Regions from separate parts of the Meiothermus sp. CFH 77666 genome, predicted to be linked through region 1. Evidence: riboswitches for the same ligand, from Rfam matches in the RefSeq annotation. Region 1 holds a riboswitch; the other holds the start of a gene.
What was found. Region 1 has a riboswitch for S-adenosylmethionine ahead of J3L12_RS13130 (hypothetical protein). Riboswitches for the same ligand answer to the same signal wherever they lie in the genome.
Positions count from the first base shown of each region.

Region 1 (4,338 bases):
CAGCGTGAAGACCGAGTGGTGGGTTTTCTGGACTATAAGGTGGCCTACCCCGATCTGCACTCGGCTACCATCAGCCTGTTGCTGATAGACGAAAGCCTGCAAGGGCGGGGCCTGGGCAAGGCGGCTGTAGAGCGGCTCGAGACCCTGCTTCGTGGCCGGATGGATCGGCTCTATGCGGTGGTGTATGGCAATAACGAACAGGCCAAACGTTTCTGGGAGCGGGTCGGCTTTGAGCACCTGCGCGATAGCGGTCCCACCCTGAGCTGGTATCTGAAGCCCTTGAAGTAGCCATAACAAGTCTCAGGTTTCATTTCATGGCCTGAACCAGGGCTTTCGACTTTTGGCATATACCAAACTAACCTGAACCCCCTTTTGTTCTCCCCTTGCGGGAGAAGGTGACGGCACCCCGTCAGCGACATGTAGAAAAAATGTCAGAGACGTCAAAAGCTGCGCATGGGGTGTCGCCGGACAAGGGGTATTAGGAATGCCACTCAAAAAACTATCCGGGTATATTTCGCTACTATAGCCATCGGCCCGCTGGAGAAACGGCCTGGGTGTTGGAATTGTGCTGGCCGATTTCCGTAATATGGCTTATGGATCTTGGAATCGCGGGCAAACTGGCGCTGGTGACGGGGGCTTCGCAGGGGATTGGGCGGGCCATTGCCACTACCTTGGCGAAGGAAGGTGTAAAAGTGGTGGTTGCTGCACGCAACATGGAAAGACTGCAAGAGCTGGTGCGCGAAATCGAGCGGGATGGTGGAGAAGCCCATGCGATTTCCGCCGATATTGCCAGACCGGATGAACTGGAGCGACTGGTGGCTAAGGCCCAGAGTCTGGGAACTGTTGAACTCTTTCTCGGCAACACGGGCGGCCCTAAGCCCGGTGCAGCCCAGCATTTGAAAGCCCAGGACTTTCAGGTTGCTGCCGAGCAGTTGTTGTACCCGATGGTGAATCTGGTGAATGCCTTGCTACCGGGGATGCAGTCGCGGCACTTCGGACGAATCCTCTTTATTACCTCTCTGGCCGTTAAAGAACCCATCGAGAACCTGGCCCTTTCCAACACCCTTCGCGCTGCGCTGACCGGCTATGCCAAAACCCTCGCCAGGGAAGTAGCAGCAGCAGGCATTACGGTCAACACCCTGGGGCCAGGCTATACCCTTACCGAGCGGGTCGAAGAGGTATTTGCTTTCCGTGCCCAGAACCAGGGCATCAGCCTGGAAGCAGCCTATGCCCAGCAGACCACACAAATTCCGGCAGGCCGCATGGCCTCGCCGCAGGAGATAGCCGATGTGGCGGCTTTTTTGTTATCGGCCAGGGCCAGCTATCTGACCGGTCAGGCCATCATGGTAGAGGGCGGGGCCATTCGCGGGCTGTTGTGATGGAACAGGCTTCTTGTACAAGTTGCGGGTGTTTGTAGCAAGACAGGAAGCACTTCATTGTTGTTTGGGGCTCGAGTTTTCCCCCAGGTAGCGAAATCGCGGTACGGGTTTGCCGTCTACTTCCACATCTTCTAAAAACATGGCCAGGGGACGTATCCACAGGGTTTCGGGCTCGACGCCATAACGGGTTTCGTAGACCACATACCACTCCTCGGTTTCGGAATGCCGGGCCAGGCCGTGCACCCAGTAGTGCTTGCCCTTGTAGTGCTGGTACAGGCCTGGTTTGAGCTGCATCGTTACCTCATCGTACTTGTAATGCTTCACCAAAGCGAGACCACCTAGTGGTCTGGCAACAAAGATTTCGATACACGCGAATGTCCCCTCGATGTGACGTACAAAGTAAACTTTGGCAATGACCGGGCTTCAAAACAATCTGTAAAACAAGTTACCAGAGCACCGGTCTTTTGCGATCCAGGCTCAATACAAGTGGCGGCAACGCTTCCTGGAAGGTGGTAAAGCCGCCTTGAATGGACGCAGGGCCGAGACCCAGGGTGCCTTGGAGCAAGAGTACCGCCAGCTCAGCCCTGACTGAAGCAGTTAGGTAGATGAACACCGTCGCCAATAGTTTACAAGTTTTATCAATTATGCTAGCCTACCTTCCATCCCGGCTTTAAGTCGGGATGGGTGCGGCAGCACCCTCGGGTCTTATCCAGAGCAGCGGAGGGAACGGCCCTGCGAAGCTGCGGCAACCCGTAGGGGCTTTCAGCCAGCAATCTGAAGCGTTTCTGCGTAGGTGCCAATTCCGGCCCGGACACCGTCCGGGGAAGATAAGGAGGTTTTTGTGCTGGAAGCTATGTCCAAGTCTCAGATCATGCGTGTGCTTTCGTGTTCCGGGCGCTGTTGTCCTAGCCTCGTCGCTGGCCGTCGGCACTTGGAATCGTCTGCTATGGGAGCACACCATGAACTTGTTGAACCACGAACCCGTTCATAACTTGGGAAAACACCCTTCATCCCTCGAGGCTTTTTCAGCCGCGCAGCGCATCCATGGCGAGGTGCGGCGCTCCGGCATGAGCTACCGCGTGCAGCTTGCTTGGGATGGCAAGCGGCTCGTGGGGCGGCTGGGTGGGGCGATCTTCGGCGAGAACGTGTACCTCGAGGCCCATCAGGGCCAGCTTCTGGGCTCGGTGGCCAGCAGCGGGCGGGCCTTTGCCCTGCATGCTCAGCACGGGGGGAAGCGCCTCCAGCTTCGCCTGGTGGGGGCCGAGCACGGCTCGAGCGCGCAGTTGGAGTTTTCAGAGGATTCAGCCTCGGGCTGGGCCTACCTCGAGGGCGTGGCGCAGCCGGTGGAGGTGAAGTTCGGCCCCACCCGGCTCGACGCCCGCACCGGCTCTGAACAGGAAGTGACGCTGCACCACCCCGGCTTCGCGGCCTGGGTGCTGGCGGCTGTGGCGCTGGTAGCGGACGTGGCGGCCCGCAATGCCTGGCGGGTGCTGCTGGACAGCTACGCGGGTTGGGCCGAAGCATGAGCGGGGTGGTGGTCTGGTTTACCGGGCTTTCCGGCGCAGGCAAGACCACGCTGGCAAAAGCCCTCGAGGTTCACCTCTACGAAGCGGGCCAGAAGGTCGAGCACCTCGATGGCGACGTGGTGCGCGAGCACCTGTCGAAGGGGCTTGGCTTCAGCCGAGAGGACCGCGACACCAACATAAGGCGCATCGGCTTCGTGGCCAACCTGCTAGCCAAGCACGGCGTGATCGTGCTGGTGAGCGCGATCAGCCCCTACCGGGCTACCCGCGAGGAGGTGCTTTCCCAGGCTCCGAGGAAGCTCGAGGTTTTCGTGGACGCGCCGCTGGAGGTGCTGGTTCAGCGCGACGTGAAGGGGCTTTATGCCAGGGCGCTCAGGGGAGAGATCGCCAATTTCACCGGGGTTTCCGATCCCTATGAACCGCCCTTGAACCCCGATCTGCACCTGCGGACTGATCAGCTAAGCCTCCAGGAGAGCCTCGACCGCTTGCTGGGCGCGCTCGAGCGCCTGGGTGTGGAAGTGCGGGTGCGGGCGTGAAGGCATCGAAGGCTTCAACCCCCGATACCTGGGACGCGGGGACCGATCCCATGCTCGTCATTCGATGGGCACTGGAGAATTACCCCGATCTGCTCATGCCCAGCGGGTTCAACCTCAATGGCGTCGTGCTCATCGACCTGGCCGCCAAAGCGGGATACACGGGCGAGGTGGTGTTCGTGGACACCGGTTACCACTTCCCCCAGACGCTGCAAACCCGCGATCGCCTCAAGGAGCGCTACCCACAGCTGCGCTTCGTCACCCTCAGTGCCGGCCTGGAAGAGGAACCCTGGGGGGAAGAGCGCTACCGCAGCGACCCGGATGGTTGTTGCGCGGTGCGCAAGGTCGCTCCCTTGCGGGACTACCTGGCCCTCAAGCGGCCCAGCGCCCTGCTCAATGCCAGGAGCCGCGATCAGGCCTCGACCCGGGCCTTCCTCGGTTTCCTCGAGGAGGGTGAACGCCTGCGCATCAACCCGCTGGCCTACTGGACGCGGGAGCAGCTAGAGGCCTATGCTCGCGAGCACGACTTGCCGGTCAACCCCCTGTACGCCTCGGGCTTCCTGAGCATCGGCTGCTGGCCCTGCACGCGAGCGGTGCGCCCTGGTGAGGACGCGCGGGCGGGCCGCTGGGAGGGCAAGGGCAAGACCGAGTGCGGGCTGTGGATGGGGGAGAAGGCCCTTTAAGCGCAAAGCCAGAGGAAGTAAGGCTCGACGATATGGAAAAGTTGACAAACCTTGTCCACAAAAACCGACCGGAGGTTCGGCCATGAGCCAGTGGAGCCAGGGGCGCATCGCCCCGCACGGCGGAACGCTAGTCAACCGCTTGTTGCAGGCCGATCCTCGCGAATACGCCCATTTCCCCGCCCTCGAGCTCTCCGAGCGCAGCTACGCCGACCTCGAGCTC
Region 1 is NZ_JAGDFV010000027.1:22,724-27,061, reverse strand. It holds gene J3L12_RS13145 (GNAT family N-acetyltransferase) at 1-288, shown strand, start outside; gene J3L12_RS13140 (SDR family oxidoreductase) at 594-1,379, shown strand; gene J3L12_RS13135 (DUF1653 domain-containing protein) at 1,434-1,673, opposite strand; SAM riboswitch class I at 2,082-2,213, shown strand; gene J3L12_RS13130 (hypothetical protein) at 2,339-2,905, shown strand; gene cysC (adenylyl-sulfate kinase) at 2,902-3,438, shown strand; gene J3L12_RS13120 (phosphoadenylyl-sulfate reductase) at 3,489-4,118, shown strand; gene sat (sulfate adenylyltransferase) at 4,201-4,338, shown strand, end outside.

Region 2 (4,338 bases), on a different contig from region 1:
CCTCCCTACGTGGTAGGGAGGGGGCTCTATGTCAATCCCTCCCGGAAACCCGGAGGTGTACGGACATCTCTACGACGCTGTACTTACTCGCGCACCTCACCAGTATTCATGGCTTGCAAGGCTATACTCACATTGCACAACCCATCGTACGATCACAGGAAATCGCCCAGAATGCGCTCAACCTGGTCGGTCTCGATTAAGAATGCGTCGTGGCCGTGGGGGCTATGAATTTCGCGGTAGATGCCGCCACTCAGGGCGGCCATCTCCCGAACCTCCTGGGCGGTGTATAGGACGTCGGAATTAATGCCCACAAACAAGCTGGGAATCTTCCTGAGCTGGGCCAGAGCTGCCGCAATGCCCCCCCGCCCCCGGCCCACGTCGTGGGTGTCCATCACCTCGGAGAGCACCAGGTAAGCATTTGCATCAAACCGCTTGGCGAACTTCTCCCCCTGGTACAGCACGTAGCTTTCGCCGCGCTCAGGGTGATGCTGCCAGCGCAGCCGGAAGGATTCGGGCGAGCGGAAGGAAAGCATGGCAATGGCCCGGCCAAGCTGCAAGCCCAGGGGCTGCTCGGCGTAGTACCCCCCCTGGTAGCCGGGGTCGGATAGCACCGCCTCCCTCGAGAGCCGGTTGAAGGCGCGGGCCCAGGGGCTGTGTACCGCTGGAGCTGCCAGCACCACCAGCTTATGCACACGCTGCGGATAGAGCAGGGCAAACTCGAGGGCCACCATGCCCCCTAAGCTGCCCCCCAAAAGGGTCACTTTCTCGATGCCCAAAAAATCCAGCAGCCGGGCCTGCGCGCGGGCCAGGTCGCGCACGGTCAGTTTGGGGAAGTCGGGGCCATAGGGCTGCCCGGTCTCCGGGTTGAGGGAAAGGGGGCCGGTAGAGCCGTAACAACTGCCGATGTGGTTGGCGCAGATGACGAAATACTTTTCGGTATCGAGCATCCGGCCCGGCCCGGCCAGCTCGTCCCACCAGCCATCGGGCCCAAAAGCCTGGTCAAGCCTGGGCAGGCTGCTGAGGGTTTCCTGGGTGTAGGTGCCGGCCAGGTGTGCTGAGCCGGTCCAGGCGTGGAACACCAGCACGGCATTGCTGCGGTCGAAGTTGAGCTGGCCGTAGGTTTCATATCGCAAGCGCAGCTCGGGCAGGATACCCCCATACTCGAGGCGGAACCCACCCGCAACCAGGGCCTGGGCCGGCACCGGAGGGGGCACCCGCCCCCGGCTTTTGGGGGGCTTGATCAACAGGGCCTCGTGGTCGCCCCAGGCTTCTTGAATCAGGAGGTCGGTCATGTATGGCTCCAGCGAGCTTGACTTTGGTTCAGACACCCACCCTGGCAGTCAGGGCTTGCTTGAGGTCGGCCTTGAGGTCGTCCAGGGCTTCCAAGCCCACACTGAGCCGCACCAGCTCGGGGTTCACGCCTGCACGGGCCTGCTCTTCGGGGGAGAGTTGGGAGTGCGTGGTGGAGGCCGGGTGGATGGCCAGGGTGCGGGTATCGCCTACGTTGGCCAGGTGCGATACCAGCTCGAGTCGGTTGATGAAGTTTTTAGCGGCCTCGTAACCCGCCTTAAGCCCAAAGGTAAGCACCGAGCCCGGCCTGCCCTTGAAGTACTTCTGGGCTTTGGCGTAGCTGGGGTGATCGTCGAGGCCAGGGTAGTTGACCCAGGCCACCTCGTCCTGCTCGCGCAGCCAGTGGGCCAGGGCCAGGGTGTTTTCCACGTGGCGCTCTGAGCGTAGCGAGAGGGTCTCGAGGCCCAGCAGCAACAGGAAGGCTTCAAATGGCCCCAGGCACTGCCCCTGGTCGCGCAGGCCGTCTATGCGGGCCTTGATAATGAAGGCCAGGTTGCCCAGAGCCTTGTGCAGCTCGAGGCCGTGGTAACCCGGTTGCGGCTCGGTAACCAGCGGGTAGCGCCCGTTACCCCAGTCAAAATTGCCTCCGTCCACAATCAGGCCCGCAATGGCCGCGCCATGTCCCCCGATCCATTTGGTGCCGGAATGGGTCACCACGTTGGCCCCCCACTCAATCGGGCGGAAGAGGTAGCCACCGTGCCCAAAGGTGTTATCCACAAAGAGGGCAATGCCTCGTTCCTGGGCGGCCTGGGCAATCAGCTCAAAGTCGGGGATGTTGAGGGCCGGGTTGCCCAGCGACTCCAGGTACCAGAAGCGGGTTCTGTCGTCCGAAAGACGGATAAAGTCCTCCACGCTCTCGGCGCTATCGGTAAAACGGCTCTCGATCCCCAGGCGGGGCAGCGTGACCTTGAACTGATTGATGCTGCCGCCATACAGGTTAGGGGTGGACACAAAGTTGTCGCCGGCCTGGGCAATGTTGGTAATGGCTAAAAACTGCGCCGCATGGCCCGAGCTGGTAGCCAGGGCGGCCACGCCCCCCTCCAGGGCAGCAATGCGCTTTTCCAGCACATCGGTGGTGGGGTTCATGATGCGGGTGTAGATGTTGCCGAACTCCTGCAGGGCAAAAAGCCGAGCCGCATGGTCGGCATCCTTGAACTGGTACGAGGTAGTGGCATAGATGGGCACCTGGCGGGCGCCGGTGGTGGGGTCGGGGCTGTAGCCTGCGTGCAGTTGAAGGGTTTCGAAGCGGTGTTTTTGCGACATACTGCTCTCCTACCGCGTGAATTTGGGGCGCTTTCGGTAGGAGTTTTGCCTGAAAGCAAAACCCCCTACCAGGCGTTCTTTTATGGCTGGAAGGGGGTCACGATCCGTGCATTCCCTTCTCTTATCTTTCTCGACTGCCAAACTATGCCAAGTTTCGAACGTTGTGTGCCTACAACATTCAGCAGTCGAGCCGGAATTAGCACCGTACAAAAAGGCCCTTGGTGATGAGCAAAGGCTTTTTTGTGGGTTGCTGCGACTTCGCAGGGCCGAATCCCTCCGCCGCTCTGGATAAAAGAACTTTTTGGTTGTGGCCGCGCCCCGGCGCGGATATCAGTGAGTGTAGAGAGATGGGGGAATTCTGTCAACCCGTAGTGCTAAGCAGGGTGTGTCCATGATTCAACCAAAGTCAAAACCAACCCGCAACGTAGCCTCACTTGATGTGATTTGCTTAGCGAATGCCGAATCTCGCAGCGCACAACGAGCAGCGTAAGTGGGGTATTGTGTACGACCTCGAGGCTTGGGTTGAAATGATTTGACGAAGCTCCTACGGCACAAACGGTTTTTCTGCTAGAGCATGACTACTTATTGATGACAGCCCCCAAGGGGGTTGAGGGATTTGCGGTTTGGGTCGATTTTGGGATACGCCCTGTTCAACAGACGGCCACTGTTGTGGTCAGGCGAAGGTTTTCTTGGAGCCGGATGGCTCAAAATATGTGAAGAGCACTCTAATCGGCCTGACCGCTTGCTGCCAGGGCCGCCAGGCTGGCTCTGCGGATCAATCCAAGGTAAGCAGCCGGGGCACGGGCCGGGCCCACGATAACCCCCTGTACGCCCCGGTAACTTCGGGGTAGCTGGAGCCAGCGGGTTTCACTCTTCGCGGCCAGCAACAGCAGCCCAGGCGCCAGCCAGGGCACTGTTTCTGAAGCCAGAGCCGCATCCACCCGTGATTGTATTGCCGAGGCCGGGACATCCTCATGGGGGATGGGCACAAATGATTCGTTAGCCCAGCTCAGTTTATGGGCCAGGTCGTGGAAGGTCTGCCAGTCGTCAATATCAATAAACCAGGGCCCAGCACCCCATTCAACCCGTTCAATCTTTTCTTGATGGGCCTTCAAGACCGCCCGGGCACCTAGATCGCCGCGAAGCTTTAGAACATCTGGAAAAAGCATCCTGGACAAAAAAACGGGCGGGCGTATCTGGCCCTGTTCACTGGCCGCCACCGCGAGCGCTCGAGGGTCGCGGTGCTGGATAGCCTGCTTGAGCTGTGCGAGTTTTTCCGGTGTTAGGGCGGGCATGTCGGCCAGAAACACCAGAACCCCCTGGGCCTCGGCGAGTACCCGCATACCCGCTTTCAGAGAGGTGCTCTGGCCGAATCGGTAATGGCGGTTCAGGACGGTGAGAACCCTGCAGCCCAGTTCGGGCGGCTGCCCTTCCAACCAGCGCTCCACTGCATACCGTGCAACCCTGGCCTCGCGACCCAAAACCACTGCAACTCGGCCATCGGCTACACGCGCAGCATGCTCCAGTACCCGAGTCAACAGGATATGGCCCTCCCCGGCGGGCAGCAGGAACTTGGGAACCCCAAACCTCGAGGCCCTGCCGGCAGAGAGCACGATCGCGTCAATCGGTGGCATATGCGGGGTATTCGCCGAGAAAGCAGGTCGGGGTAGGTTAGGTAGTCTGGCTAAAAAAGCTGAGCCTTCCGAAAAACTTTCAGGCGATCCA
Region 2 is NZ_JAGDFV010000001.1:263,157-267,494, forward strand. It holds gene metX (homoserine O-acetyltransferase) at 153-1,292, opposite strand; gene J3L12_RS01205 (PLP-dependent transferase) at 1,321-2,613, opposite strand; SAM riboswitch class I at 2,732-2,908, opposite strand; gene J3L12_RS01210 (nucleotidyltransferase family protein) at 3,339-4,247, opposite strand.
Region 2: linked by a shared signal. The riboswitch ahead of J3L12_RS01205 (PLP-dependent transferase) and the one ahead of J3L12_RS13130 (hypothetical protein) in region 1 are both predicted to bind S-adenosylmethionine.